One region of the Staphylococcus capitis subsp. capitis genome, then DNA from elsewhere that is predicted to be linked to it. Evidence: predicted binding sites of a transcription regulator. Region 1 holds the regulator's gene; the other holds the start of a gene.
The links. The regulator CtsR, encoded in region 1, represses protease genes until heat stress. The targets are predictions, from matches to a motif close to ATGGTCAATAAAGGTCAAACA.

Region 1 (7,808 bases):
AAATCTACAGTACGACCTTTTGTATCAGTTAGATGACCATCGTCTAATACTTGTAGCAAGATATTAAATACGTCAGGATGGGCTTTTTCAATTTCATCAAATAAAATAACTGAGTAAGGTTTGCGTCTAACTTTTTCAGTTAATTGACCACCATCATCATGACCTACGTAGCCCGGAGGTGCTCCAACTAAACGACTCACAGCGTGTTTCTCCATAAATTCACTCATATCAACACGAATCATAGCATCATCTTCACCAAACATAGATTCAGCTAATGCACGAGCTAATTCTGTTTTACCTACACCTGTAGGACCTAAGAAGATAAAGCTACCGATTGGACGTTTAGGATCTTTTAATCCAGCGCGAGCACGTCTTACAGCTTTACTAATTGAATTAACAGCGTCATTTTGACCGATAACTCGATTATGAAGTGTATCTTCAAGATTGAGTAAGCGACCTGATTCAGTTTCATTAATTTTAGTTAATGGAATACCTGTCCATCCTGCGATAACTTCAGCAATATCTTCTTCAGATAAAGCTGTACTTACACCACCTTGAGAGTTTTTCCATTCGTTTTTAGCTTCTTCATATTGTTTTTCAAGCTTAGATTGTTTGTCTCTTAAGTTTGCTGCATTTTCAAATTCCTGTGCATGAACGGCAGCATCTTTTTCATTTTTTACATTTTCAATTTCTTGTTCAATCTCTTTTAAATTATTAGGAGTTGTATGACTTTTCAGTCTAACCTTAGAACTTGCTTCATCAATAAGGTCGATCGCTTTGTCTGGTAAGAAACGATCTGATACATAACGATTACTTAATTTTGCCGCAGCTTCTAAAGCCTCATCAGATATATTAATTCTATGATGAGCTTCATAGCGATCACGTAATCCTTTTAAGATTTCAATCGTATCTTCAACTGTTGGTTCATCAACTTGAACAGGTTGGAAACGACGTTCTAACGCAGCGTCTTTCTCAATATTTTTACGATATTCATCTAATGTTGTAGCACCAATACATTGTAACTCTCCTCTAGCTAATGCAGGTTTAAGAATATTAGAAGCGTCAATTGCACCTTCCGCACCTCCAGCACCAACTAATGTGTGTAACTCATCTATAAATAAAATGACGTTACCTGCTTGATGAATTTCTTCCATTACTTTTTTCAAGCGTTCTTCAAATTCACCGCGGTATTTTGTACCAGCAACGACAGTTCCCATATCGAGTGACATCACGCGTTTATCTTTTAGAGTTTCTGGGACTTCATTATTAACGATTGCTTGTGCTAAACCTTCAGCTATAGCAGTTTTACCCACACCAGGCTCACCGATAAGTACTGGGTTATTTTTAGTACGACGGCTGAGCACTTCAATCACACGAGTAATTTCTTTATCTCTTCCAACTACAGGATCTAAAGTGCCATCTTTAGCAATAACTGTTAAGTCTCTAGCTAAACTATCTAATGTTGGAGTGTTATTTGATTTATTTGCTTGAGCATTTTTATTACTCATTTCTGGACTACCTAAAGCTTTTACTACTTGCGCGCGTGCTTTTGTAATATTTAAATCTAAATTGGCAAAGACACGTGCTGCGACACCTTCATTTTCACGGATTAAGCCTAGAAGAATATGTTCTGTTCCCACGAAGTTATGATGTAGTTTTCTCGCTTCATCCATTGAAAGCTCAATAACTTTTTTAGCTCTAGGTGTGTAATGTAAAGTGCCCATTTGTTCTTGACCATGGCCAATTAACTTTTCAACTTCTTCAATAACTTTATCTTCAGTGATATTAAAGCTTTCTAACACTTTGGCAGCGATACCTTCAGGTTCTTTCATTAAACCTAATAAAAGATGTTCCGTTCCAATATTTGAATGGTTCAAGCGAATTGCTTCTTCTTGTGCGTGCGCTAGTACGCGTTGTGCACGTTCTGTTAATCTACCAAATAGCATATATAAAATACCTCCTATTTTATATGTTTCCTTAATAAATCAGCTCTTTTTTCATTTACTGTTTTATCATCATCTTCATCTATTAAAAATGGCGATTGAATAGCTACCATTAATTCATTAAATTTAAAATCTTCAAGCGAAATATAGTTTAAATCAATGCCAAGCTTAACTTCACTCAAGCGAAATGATGCTTCTTCCATTGATATGATTCTACTATTTTGTAAAATCCCTAGTGAGCGATAAACTCTATCAAGTGTCTCTACAGGATTATGTTTATCAAGTCTTTCTCTGATTTGTTTTTCCTCATTGATAATTTGATTAACTACTTCAGTTAAGTTATCAATGATATCGGATTCAGTTTTCCCTAAAGTAAGTTGGTTTGAAACTTGATAAATATGTCCATATACTTGTGAACCTTCTCCATAAATACCTCGAATCGTAAATCCAAAACGATTAATCGTTTGAGCGATACGATTCATTCTCTTCATAATAGAAAGTCCTGGTAAATGTAGCATGACACTTGCGCGCATTCCAGTGCCTATATTAGTTGGACACGTTGTTAAATAACCTAAGTGTTCGTCATAACTTATATCTAAATCACTATCCAACTCATCATCAATATTTGAAGCCCTTTGATATAATTCACGCAACGATAAATCTGTTCCTAACGCTTGAATTCGAATATGATCTTCTTCGTTAATCATTACACTTAAGGATTCATCTTCATTTAACAGCACCGCGGATGCTGGCTGTTTGATAAGTTCTGGACTGACAAGATGTTTCGCAACTAATTTCATTTTACTTTGTTGATCCATAGTGTCTAAACGTTGTAACTTTAAGTTTGGAAGCGCATCTTGAACTTCGTTGATAACTCGAAAACCCTCTTGTTCAGAAGGAAACATCAAAGGATGGACGTGATTTTCTAGATTTCTTGCTAATCTAATACGAGAAGAAATAACTACAGGTGCCTCTTCTGTCATCTTCATCCATTCACTTATATTAGTATGAATGTCACTCATTACGAGACACCTCACTCTCATCTTTTAATGCTTTAATTTCATCACGTACAACAGCCGCTTCCTCGAAATTTTGTTCTTCAATTAATTTGTTTAGATATTTTGTTTTTTCTTCGATTTGCTTTTTAATTGCAAGTTTCTTATATGAAGATTGAGGCGTTTTACCTACATGTTCAAATTGGCCTCCCTGTACACGTCTAACAATATCGATAATGTCTTCTTTAAAAGTTGCGTAACAATTCGCGCAACCGAATTTACCAACGTGCGCAATATCTTTTAAAGTCATTTGACATGTTGGGCATTGCTTTTCCTCTTTGAATGCCATTTCTTGAAAATTAATACCATGTTTCGTAGCAAGATGTTGTAAAATCTGTTTAACTACAAAAGCTTCCTCTATATCATCCTGATGCACATGGTAAGAAGTATCCTCATGAGATTGTTGCCATGGATTATCACCTTGAGCACATATTGAGCATACCCATTTTTCGTGAGTACCGTCTTTACTTTTAACTGTTAATTTTACTTCTGCTTCATTTAAATGACAGTTTTCACAAAGCACGTTCAGACACCTCACTTCATTAATAATAGTTTATAACTGGAAGTAATCGTTTTAAAATATTAGCGCGTATAATATCTCGTGCGACCACATCCATTTTTAATGTCTCTCTATCTATAACTGCTTGTATCATTTTAGCTTCTCTTTGGTTAATTAGACCTTTATCTAGTAAACCATCTATAACATAATACGCTTGTTGTTGAGAAATAGAAGGCCCTATCAATTGAAGTAAGTGATTAATATAACCTGATGCATCTTTATTTTCAATTTTAGTGATTCGGATGTAGCCTCCGCCACCCCGTTTACTTTCTATTTCATAACCATGTTCATTTGTGAAGCGTGTTTTAATAACATAATTTAATTGAGAAGGAACACAATCGAAGCGTTGTGCAATATTAGCGCGTTGTATTTCGACCACATCTTCATTTGTTTCCTCGAATAAATGTTTAATGTATTGTTCTATGATGTCAGACATGTTATGCATGGATATCACCTCTTTTTGACCTTCTTTGACTTTATTATATGACCACCTTTGACCTTTTTCAACCAATTTGATTTTTAAAATTTAAATTTTATGATGTTAGCGCGTTCATTTTATTGTATGATAGAGAATAGAAAAATTTAAAGGAATGAAAAACATGCATATTTTGATTGGGATTATAGGAATTATATTCTTTTTAGCACTCGCATTTTTATTTAGTTCAGATAGAAAAAATATCCGTTGGAAATATGTCGGATTACTCTTAGTAATTCAATTGATATTTGCATTTATTTTATTAAAAACAAATATAGGTATCACAGTTATTGGTGGTATTTCGTATGGTTTCAGTTATTTATTAAAGCAAGCTGCTGAGGGTGTCAATTTCGTATTCGGTGGTTTTAAATTAGATCCAAAAAACCCTCCATTCTTCTTTAATGTATTGTTACCTATCGTGTTTATCTCAGCGCTTATCGGTATTTTACAATATACAAGAATTTTACCGCTTATAATTAACATTTTAGGTTTCTTAATTTCTAAAATTAATGGCATGGGACGTTTAGAATCTTACAATGCTGTAGCAGCAGCAATTTTAGGACAATCAGAGGTATTTATCTCATTAAAACAACAATTGCCATACATACCTAAACAACGTTTGTATACATTAACTGCATCTGCAATGTCGACAGTATCTGCTTCAATTATTGGAGCCTACTTCACATTAATAGAACCTAAATATGTTGTAACAGCTGTGGTACTTAACTTATTTGGTGGTTTCATCATCGCGTCTATTATCAATCCGTATAAAGTGAATGAAGAAGATGATAAATTATTAGTCGATGAAAGTGAAACTAAAAATCAATCATTCTTCGAAATGCTTGGTGAATATATTTTAGATGGTTTCAAAGTAGCAGTGATTGTCGGTGCAATGTTAATTGGTTATATTGCTCTTATTGCTTTACTTAATGGTGTAGTAAGTGGAATCTTTAGTCTATTATCAGGTGGAACATTGGATTGGAATTTCCAAACGTTAATCGGTTTTGTCTTTGCACCTTTCGCATTCCTAACTGGTGTTCCTTGGCATGATGCTGTGCAGTCAGGTTCAATTATGGCGACAAAATTATTATCAAATGAATTCGTTGCTATGCAAGCACTCGGTAAAACACATGGTTTATCTGAGCATGCTAAAGGTGTCACTTCAGTATTCTTAGTATCATTTGCTAATTTCAGTTCAATAGGTATTATTTCAGGTGCGATTAAATCACTAAATGATAAAAAAGGTGATATTGTAGCACGATTTGGATTAAAACTATTGTTCGGTGCAACATTAGTATCATTTATTTCTGCAGCAATTGCAGGATTCTTTATTTAATCAAACGCGAGAGTAACTTAGGAAAGTTGCTCTTGCGTTTTTTATTTTATGAGCTTACATTTGCTTTTGAAATTCATTTTCCGAAAAATTAAAAACGGCCACCTTTAAGATGACCGTTTATCAAAAGATTAATTAATTATGCTTTATCATATGGTTAATGAAGTACTCAGTTACACGATAATCGTCGGTGAGTTCAGGATGGAAAGAGACACCAAGATATTTACCTTGTTTAACCGCAACAATCTTATCTCCTACTCGGCTAAGAATGTCTACACCTTTCTCAACTTGAGCAATATGTGGTGCGCGTATGAATACACCTTCAATATCTTCAGCAACACCTTTTATATTAAGTTCCGATTCAAAACTATCAACTTGACGACCAAATGAATTACGTTCGACTGTAATATCCAACTTTTTCAAATAGCCAGATTCACCTTCAACATCTTTTGCAAGTACGATTAATCCCGCACATGTTCCAAACATTGGTAAATCAGATTGCTGTAACGCTTCCTTAAAGCCATATAAGTCCATTAATCTTCTTAGTGTTGTAGATTCACCACCTGGCAAAATCAAACCAGCAATATCTTCAAGTTGTTCAACTCTTTTTACTGCAACACCTTCATGACCACTTAATTCTATGTGACGAATGTGTTCACGAACTGCACCTTGTAATGCTAATACACCTATTTTCATAAATTACCATCCACGCTCTTGCATACGTTCTTCTAAAGAAATTTGGTTGATATCTAAACCTTTCATCGCTGTACCAAGTTCACTAGCCAATTTTCCAATTAATTCATAATCTTGATAGTGAGTCGTTGCTTGAACAATTGCTTTAGCAAATTTTTCAGGATCTTCTGATTTAAAAATACCAGAACCAACAAATACACCATCAGCACCTAATTCCATCATTAAAGCAGCATCTTGAGGTGTTGCTACGCCACCTGCTGCAAAGTTTACTACTGGTAAACGTCCATTATCTTTAATTTGTTTTAATACTTCAAAAGGTGCTCCTAAATCTTTAGCGAAAGTCATAATTTCATCATCATTCATTACTGTTAGACGACTAACTTCAGCATTAACGCGTCTCATGTGACGTACAGCTTCTACGATATTGCCTGTTCCAGGTTCACCTTTCGTACGTAACATTGCAGCACCTTCTCCAATACGTCGTGCAGCTTCACCTAAATTACGGCAACCACAAACGAAAGGCACTGTAAATTGATCTTTTCTTAAGTGATACTCTTCATCAGCTGGAGTTAATACTTCAGATTCATCGATATAATCAACACCCATTGATTCTAATACTCTAGCTTCAGTAATATGTCCTATACGGGCTTTAGCCATAACAGGTATAGACACAGCATTCATTACTTCCTCTACAATTTTAGGATTAGCCATACGTGCCACGCCACCTGCTGCTCGGATGTCTGATGGAACGCGTTCTAAAGCCATTACTGCAACAGCACCAGCTTCTTCAGCAATTTTAGCTTGTTCTGCATTTACGACGTCCATAATAACGCCACCTTTTTGCATTTCAGCCATTCCTCTTTTTACTCTTTCTGAGCCTACGATTTTTGACATGTTATTACCCCTTTACTTATTGATTAAATTCATTTTAAGAGATAAACTGATATTTAAAAAGGTTCAATTTATCCATAATAATAGGGGTCAGATTTATGAAATCATCACAACCACTTTACTTATCTCTTTATGAAAAGTTAAAAAATCAAATTATCGAAGGTCAATACCATTCCAATGATAAGTTTCCTTCGAAAAGACAATTAAGCGAACATTTGTCAATGAGTCATACAACTATTGAACACGCTTATCAACTGTTATTAGATGAAGGATTTATATACTCTAAGCCGAGATCTGGATACTATGTATCAGATATTGAATCATTGCCAGTTATCAATAGAGAAACTTATCCTAATAATGATCATTTAGAGATTCATAATGAAAGTAATGAAAACTCGCAATTCAAATTCGCCTTCAACTTAGCTGAAATCGACTCTGAAAATTTTCCTATGCATATATTTAGAAAATACGCAAAAGACGTCTTTGAAGAAGATCACTTATCACTATTACAAAGAGGCGAAATTCAAGGAGAGTTCGTATTACGTCAACAAATTGCACATTATTTATTTAATAGTAGAGGCGTAACATGTCACCCTAATCAAATAGTCATTGGTTCTTCTACTAGCCAACTCCTCGATATGATTACTAATTTACTTAATCAAGAAAAGTTTATCATCGAGAAACCGAGTTATCCTCCGATCAAACATGTCTTAGACAAAAAGAATATGAACTATTTACAAGTTCCTGTTGAAAAAAATGGTATACAAGTTCGCCCTATCTTAGAATCAAAATATAATATTTTATATATTACACCTTCACATCAATTTCCTACTGGTCATGTCACCAATTTAAAAAAGAG
Region 2 (7,808 bases), 450 kb from region 1:
TGCAAGTGGTGTTTCAATTTGTCTTTGAACGAAACGTTTTAATGGTCTAGCACCGAATTGTGGTTCATATGCTTCTTCACCTAACCATTTTTTAGCTTCATCAGACACTTCAATTGTAATACGTTGGTCCATTAAACGGATATTTAATTGAGTTAAAATTTTATCTATAATCATACTCATATCACTCACAGATAATGGTTTGAATAATACAATATCATCCATACGATTCAAAATTTCTGGTTTGAAGTAAGCATGTAAACTATCCATTACCGCTTTTTCAGTACTTTCGCTAATTTCTCCAGCGTCTTTCACATTTTCGAGTAACACTTGTGATCCAATGTTACTTGTCATAATGATGATTGTATTTTTGAAATCAACACTACGCCCTTTAGAATCAGTTAAACGACCTTCATCTAAAATTTGAAGTAGTACATTAAAGACATCACTATGCGCTTTTTCTACTTCATCTAATAAAATAACTGAATATGGGTTACGTCTTACCGCTTCAGTTAATTGTCCTCCTTCATCATGACCTACGTATCCTGGAGGTGCACCAATTAGACGAGAGACTGCATGTTTTTCCATGTATTCGCTCATATCAATACGAATCATGTGTTTTTCTGAATCAAATAATGATGCTGCAAGAGATTTGGCTAATTCAGTTTTACCAACACCAGTTGGTCCTAAGAATAAGAAACTACCGATTGGTCTGTTAGGATCTTTGATACCTGCACGAGCTCTAACTACAGCATCAGATACTAAATCGACAGCTTTATCTTGTCCTACAACACGTTCATGCAAGATATCACTTAAGCTAAGAAGTTTTTCACGTTCAGTTTCAACAAGTTTAGATACTGGGATACCTGTCCACTGGCTTACAATATCGCCAATTTCTTCATCTGATACGACTTCACGAATCATTCTCTCGCTATCCTCACCTGTTTCGTCTTGATAAGCCTCTTCGAATTCTTTTAATTCTTTTTCTAATTGAGGAATTGTACCATATTGAAGTTCCGCAGCTTTCTCAAGGTCACCTTTAGTTTGAGCATCTTCTAATGCTTGTCGACTACGGTCTAATTCTGCACGTTTTTCTTGTACTTTTGCAATTTTTTCTTTTTCTTGTTCTACACGAGACTGTAAAGAAGCTTGTTTTTCTTTTTCATTAGACAACTCTTCTTGTAACTCTTCTAAACGGTGTTTACTTGCATTGTCAGATTCGTTTTTTAAAGCACTTTCTTCAATTTCTAATTGCATTACACGACGGTTGACTTGGTCTAATTCAGTTGGATTAGAGCCCATTTCAGTACGGATTGTCGCACAAGCTTGATCGACTAAGTCGATAGCTTTATCTGGCAAGAATCTATCTGTTATATATCTATCGGATAATTCTGCAGCTGCAACTAGAGCACGGTCTTGAATACGAACACCATGATAAACTTCATAACGTTCTTTTAAACCACGTAAAATGGAAATTGTATCTTCAACATCTGGTTCGCTGACACCTACTTTTTGGAATCGACGTTCTAAGGCAGAATCTTTTTCAATATATTCTCGATATTCATTAAGTGTTGTCGCACCAATACAATGCAATTCACCACGTGCTAACATAGGTTTAAGCATATTTCCGGCATCCATAGCACCGTCAGTTTTGCCAGCGCCTACTAACATGTGTATCTCGTCAATAAAGAGAATAATTCGACCTTCTGATTCTTTTACTTCTTTAAGCACAGCTTTAAGTCGTTCTTCGAATTCACCTCTAAATTTCGCACCGGCTACCAATGCACTTAAATCTAATTCGAAAATTGTTTTATCTAACAATGATTCAGGAACGTCTTTTTTAACTATACGTTGTGCTAGACCTTCAACTATAGCTGTTTTACCTACCCCAGGTTCACCAATAAGTACCGGATTGTTTTTTGTTTTACGACTTAAAATACGGATAGAATTACGTATTTCTTCATCTCTGCCAATAACAGGATCCATTTTTCCTTGACGAACTTCTTCCACTAAGTCACGACCATATTTTTCTAAAGCTTCGTAATTTACTTCAGGATTTTGAGATGTCACATGATTTCCCCCTCTAATTTTAGTAATGATTTCTTTAATAACTTCACTTTTATTTCCGACATATTGTTGAGTCGTTTCATCAATATCCATTGCTGCACGCAATAAATGTTCCATAGAAATAAATTCATCATCATATTCTTTCATATAAGTTTCAGCTTTATTTAGTAAATCATTAGCTTTCTGACTTATATATTGACCATATTGAACATTATCACCTTGCACTGATGGATAATTTTTTAATTTGTTTTCATAAGCTTTTGTAAGTTGCTCAATATCTATATTTGCTCTTTCTAATACACTTTTAAATAAACTTTCATTCTCTTCTAAAGCAGCTTTTAATAAAGCTTCGATTTCAATATTTTGTAACTGATATTCTTTGCTTGATTCAACGGCTTTCTGTAAAGCTCCTTGAACAGCATATGTCATTTGATTAATATCCAATTGTTTTCACCTCTATCATTTAGAGTAGGTCAAAAATAAGGTTTTGACTTTGACTTTCTTTGACCTTAATTATATTATAGACCCTCTTTACTTTATATTCAATCATTTACACTTACTTTTTGACCTTTTTCTATAATTCTCAAAGTACACAATCATATCTTTCATCATCATTTTTATACCACAAAAAGAAACTAGCCTAACGTAATAAATACGTCAAACTAGTTCCTTTTTTAAAGCTATTTCTTTTTCATATTTTTTAGAATTTCATCAGTGAGTGCTTCAACACCGCTATTTCCAAGGTGAATACCATCAGGAGCGAAATACTCTGTATGTCCCTCTGAACGTTTATACCAATCAACAAGTTTCACATTTTTATGCTTTTTAGCAGCGTCAGCCATTAGTTCATTAACATGACCTTCATAGGATCGAGGTACTCTTGTATTCACGAGATAAACTTGAGCTTTACCAAACTTGTCAATTAAATTATCTAATTGATCTTCAGTAAAATCTCCATTAGTACCTAATTCAAGAACAACTTGATCTGAAGGCTGATTATAATGTTTATAATTGCTATCTGCTAAAGGTAATGCTTGGTATAAATTTCTTCCTACTTTACCATCAATATTTGCTTTAGGGACTCTGGATTTAAATTGTTCACCTATATCTACCATTACTGAGTCGCCAATTAATAATGGTTTAATATTAGAATAGACTTCATCCTCTTTGCCCTCTTCAGTTTTTCCGTCATCAGTTAGTTTAATGTCATCTATAGGCAACATATGGATAAGATATTTATCATTTTCACTAGTGTTAAATGTTTGTGCTTTATCAGTTATATTATCTTTACCTAATTTATCAAACGCACCTGCAAGTACTAAAACAAATGGCAATGCTAATACAATAGTAGCGATTGTTCTAATAAATTGAGGCTTGAAACGTTTGTTAATCGCAAAAGCTTTAAAACCTTGCTTTCTGAATGGCGTCTCTACATATCGATAAGATAACTCTGCTAAAGCTATCGTTAAAATGATATCAAATAGATATACATAGAACGGTATTTGACCATCAATATAGTGACTATGAATAAAACTTATTACTGCAAAATGCCATAAGTACAAGCTATATGAGCGTTTGCCAATATACACTAAAACTGGATTCCCTAATACTTTAGAGACTAATGTTGCAGGGTGGACTACACTAGCTATAATAAGCAAGGTCATTGTTGAAATTAGATAAAATCCACCGTTGTAAATCCAATCACTCTCGTCTTTAACGGTAAAGAATAAAACAAATAAAAATATTAAACCTACTATTCCAGCAGTATCAATTGTAGCTCTTAATGTCTTAGGTGGTTGAGCCTTGAGTTTAAATGGTGGCCACATAAATGCTAGAAGTACACCTAATAAAAGTGTTTGTAATCTTGTATCCGTTCCAAAATAGACACGTGAGTGATTCATATGTGGTTGCGAAATGATTACCATTAATAAAAGTGATACTAATGATATAATCCAAAATAATAATGCCACATTTCTGTATTTCTTAATCGTAAGCAGTAATAATATTAATATCGCTGGAAAGAACAAATAGAATTGTTCTTCTATAGCCAACGACCACAGATGTTTTAATGGCATAAATGAAAATTGTTCAAAGTAATTAACATCTTTAGCAATAAACCACCAGTTCGAAACATAGAATATTGCCGCAACAATATCATGTTTAACTCTTACAATATTATCTGGTTCAAATATAAGGGTTGCAAGTCCTACAATTATTAGTAATGCCAAAACTGCGGGTAACAATCTTTTTATACGTCTAATCCAGAAATTTTTAAGATTAATTATACCTGTTTCTTCATATTCTTTTAATAACAAACTGGTTATTAAATAACCGGAAATTACGAAGAACGTGTCCACTCCTAAAAAACCGCCAGTAAGCCATTTTTTATTTAAGTGATATATTATAATTCCAATAACAGCAATTGCTCGCAAACCATCAAGTCCAGGCATATAACGCATTTTTTTACCGCGTTGATGACCTTTCTTTAATTCTTTTTCCATTGTTAACATTCTTTCCCTATAAGTAGTTAATTTGTTAGACAGATAAATTGAGTTTTCAACAATTTCCCATAATAAAACAAATGCTTTTCAGTTCATCTAATACACTTCTTATTCAGTTTTCCCTACATATTAAATATTGAAAATTAATGTTTCATTCTCGTTAACTTAATAAATTTATGTCAAATCCTTCATATTTTTATTAAACATACACCTTTTAAAGTGTAAATTTCAACTCTTTTATGTAAGAATTTTCATTTCCCGAAATGTAGTAAGTCTTATGTATTGTAATATACTTGTAACATTAATTCAATTTAAATAGCATTTTCAATTTATTAAAAATTTCTTAACTCACTTTAAGCTTAAATTGCTCTATCATAAAAGTTTTCTATGTTTAAACAAAAAAAGAATAGCTACACACATTTTCAAAGTGAAATGTGTAACTATTCCTAGTCTTTTATCAATTATCCAACTCCGAGAGCGATCTTAGCATAACGAGACATCATGTCTTTGTTCCAAGGCGGATTCCAAACAATGTTTACTTCTGTTTCAGAAATCTCAGGAATTTCTGCTAATACTCCTTTAATCTGTTCAATAATTTGTGGTCCTAAAGGACAGCCCATAGAAGTTAAAGTCATCTCAACTGTACATAGACCTTCATCGTCTACATCAACTTTATATACTAAACCTAAATTGACAATATCAATGCCTAATTCAGGGTCAATTACCATTTCAAGAGCCCCTAGGATACTATCTTTTAATGCTTCCTCCATTAGTATCACCTCTTTAAAATTATCTTTATACTAATATATCAAATATCCGACAAAACGCCAATAAAATGCTATGATACTGATACATGAACAATCGATATACAAGGAGTTTTATATGCAACCTTATTTAATTTGTCTAGATTTAGATGGAACGTTATTAAATGACAACAAAGAAATCTCATCTTATACAAAACAAGTTTTAACAGAACTACAACAACGCGGTCACCATATAATGATTGCCACTGGTCGTCCATATAGAGCAAGTCAAATCTATTATCATGAATTAAATATGGACACACCGGTTGTCAATTTCAATGGTGCATACGTACATCATCCTAAAGATAAAGATTTTACTACTATTCATGAAGTTTTAGATGTAGAGATTTCCAAAAATATTATCACTGCTCTTCAACAATCTCATGTTACAAATATCATTGCTGAAGTAAAAGATTATGTTTTTATTAATAATCATGATCCGCGACTATTTGAAGGGTTCTCAATGGGTAATCCTAGAATACAAACAGGTAATTTATTAGAACAATTAACAGAACCCCCAACTTCTTTACTTGTTGAAGCAGAAGAAGATAACATCCCTAAAATAAAAGATATGTTAACTCATTTCTATGCTGAGAATATTGAACATCGTCGTTGGGGTGCACCATTCCCCGTTATAGAAATCGTTAAGCGTGGTATTAATAAAGCACGAGGTATTGAACATGTAAAACAATACCTTAATGTTGCGGACGAACAAGTCATTGCTTTTGGTGATGAAGATAATGATATCGAAATGATTAAATATGCCTCACATGGTATTGCAATGAATAATGGTTTACAGGAATTAAAAGATGTTGCAAATGATACCACATATAGTAATAACGAAGATGGCATAGGTCGCTATTTAAATGAGTTCTTTGATTTGAATATTCGCTATTATTAATATAGATAAGTATTAAAGGGGATGACATAAATCATGTATCCCTTTTGTTTTTAAATTTTTTTAAAAGGAGTTCACATTTTGAATAAAATAGTCATCATCGGTGCTGTTGCAGGTGGTGCAACTTGTGCTAGTCAGATTCGCCGTTTAGATAAAGAAAGCGAGATTATTGTTTTTGAAAAAGATAGAGATATGAGCTTTGCAAACTGTGCCCTACCATATTATATTGGTGAGCTAGTTACTGAGAGAGAAAAAGTATTAGCTTATACACCTGAATCATTTTATGATAAAAAGCAGATTAATGTTAAAACGTATCATGAAGTAATAGAAATCAATGATACACATCAAACTGTCACAGTTTTAAATAGGCAAACTGGAGAAACATATGAAGAATTATATGACACACTTATTTTAAGTCCTGGTGCCGGCGCTAATACTCTAGGTTTTGATAGCAATATTTCATTTAATTTAAGAAATTTAGAAGATACTGATGCAATTGATCAGTTTATTGCTAATAATCATGCTAAAAATGCGTTAGTGGTCGGTGCAGGATATATATCACTTGAAGTATTAGAAAATCTATATGAACGCGGACTTGACGTCACATTAATTCATCGTTCAGAGCGGATTAATAAACTAATGGATCAAGATATGAATCAACCTATTATTGATGAATTAGAAAAAAGAAATATCTCTTACAGATTTAACGAAGAAATTCATCAAATTAAAGGTAATGAAGTTACTTTTACATCAGGAATAAAAGAAAATTACGACATTATAATTGAAGGCATAGGAACACATCCACATTCGAACTTTATTAAATCATCAAATATTCACTTAGATGATCATGGCTTTATACCAGTAAACAAACAATTTCAAACTAATATACCAAATATTTACGCTTTAGGAGATGTCATAACGTCATTTTATCGTCATGTAGATTTACAAGCTCAAGTGCCATTAGCATGGGGCGCACATAGAGGAGCTAGCATTATTGCCGAACAATTGGCTGGAGATAGTTCAATTACATTTAAAGGCTATTTAGGATCTAACATAGTTAAATTCTTTGATTATACCTTCGCAAGTGTGGGCATTAAACCAAATGAACTATGTCAATTTGATTATGAAATGGTGGAAGTTAAACAAGGAGCTCATGCCGGTTATTACCCAGGAAATACACCTCTACATTTAAGAGTTTATTATGATAAAACTTCACGTAAACTTTTACGTGCTGCCGCAGTTGGACAAGAAGGTGTAGACAAAAGAATTGATGTCTTATCAATAGCAATGATGAACCAAATGACGGTAGATGAATTAACCGAATTTGAAGTTGCTTATGCTCCACCTTATAGTCACCCAAAAGATTTGATTAATATGATTGGTTATAAAGCTAGATAAAGCATATTAATATCGTGTTATATTCTAGCGTCAAATCTTTAAATATCAATAAGAATTACACAATGTAATTAACCACATAAACGAAAGAGACTGAGACAATGAATATGTCCCAGCCTCTTTCAATTTATACTTATTTTATCCTAA

Region 2: a site for CtsR is predicted at 2,555-2,575, ahead of clpB (ATP-dependent chaperone ClpB). Genes of this name have one in related genera too.

Annotation. Positions count from the first base shown of each region.
Region 1 is NZ_CP145263.1:2,250,297-2,258,104, forward strand. It holds gene V6C74_RS11225 (ATP-dependent Clp protease ATP-binding subunit) at 1-1,946, opposite strand, end outside; gene V6C74_RS11230 (protein arginine kinase) at 1,961-2,965, opposite strand; gene V6C74_RS11235 (UvrB/UvrC motif-containing protein) at 2,958-3,521, opposite strand; gene V6C74_RS11240 (CtsR family transcriptional regulator) at 3,541-4,002, opposite strand; gene V6C74_RS11245 (NupC/NupG family nucleoside CNT transporter) at 4,157-5,368, shown strand; gene pdxT (pyridoxal 5'-phosphate synthase glutaminase subunit PdxT) at 5,501-6,061, opposite strand; gene pdxS (pyridoxal 5'-phosphate synthase lyase subunit PdxS) at 6,065-6,952, opposite strand; gene V6C74_RS11260 (PLP-dependent aminotransferase family protein) at 7,048-7,808, shown strand, end outside.
Region 2 is NZ_CP145263.1:1,803,464-1,811,271, forward strand. It holds gene clpB (ATP-dependent chaperone ClpB) at 1-2,508, opposite strand, end outside; gene V6C74_RS08935 (acyltransferase family protein) at 2,745-4,565, opposite strand; gene V6C74_RS08940 (metal-sulfur cluster assembly factor) at 5,027-5,335, opposite strand; gene V6C74_RS08945 (Cof-type HAD-IIB family hydrolase) at 5,448-6,269, shown strand; gene V6C74_RS08950 (CoA-disulfide reductase) at 6,348-7,664, shown strand; gene V6C74_RS08955 (YisL family protein) at 7,800-7,808, opposite strand, start outside.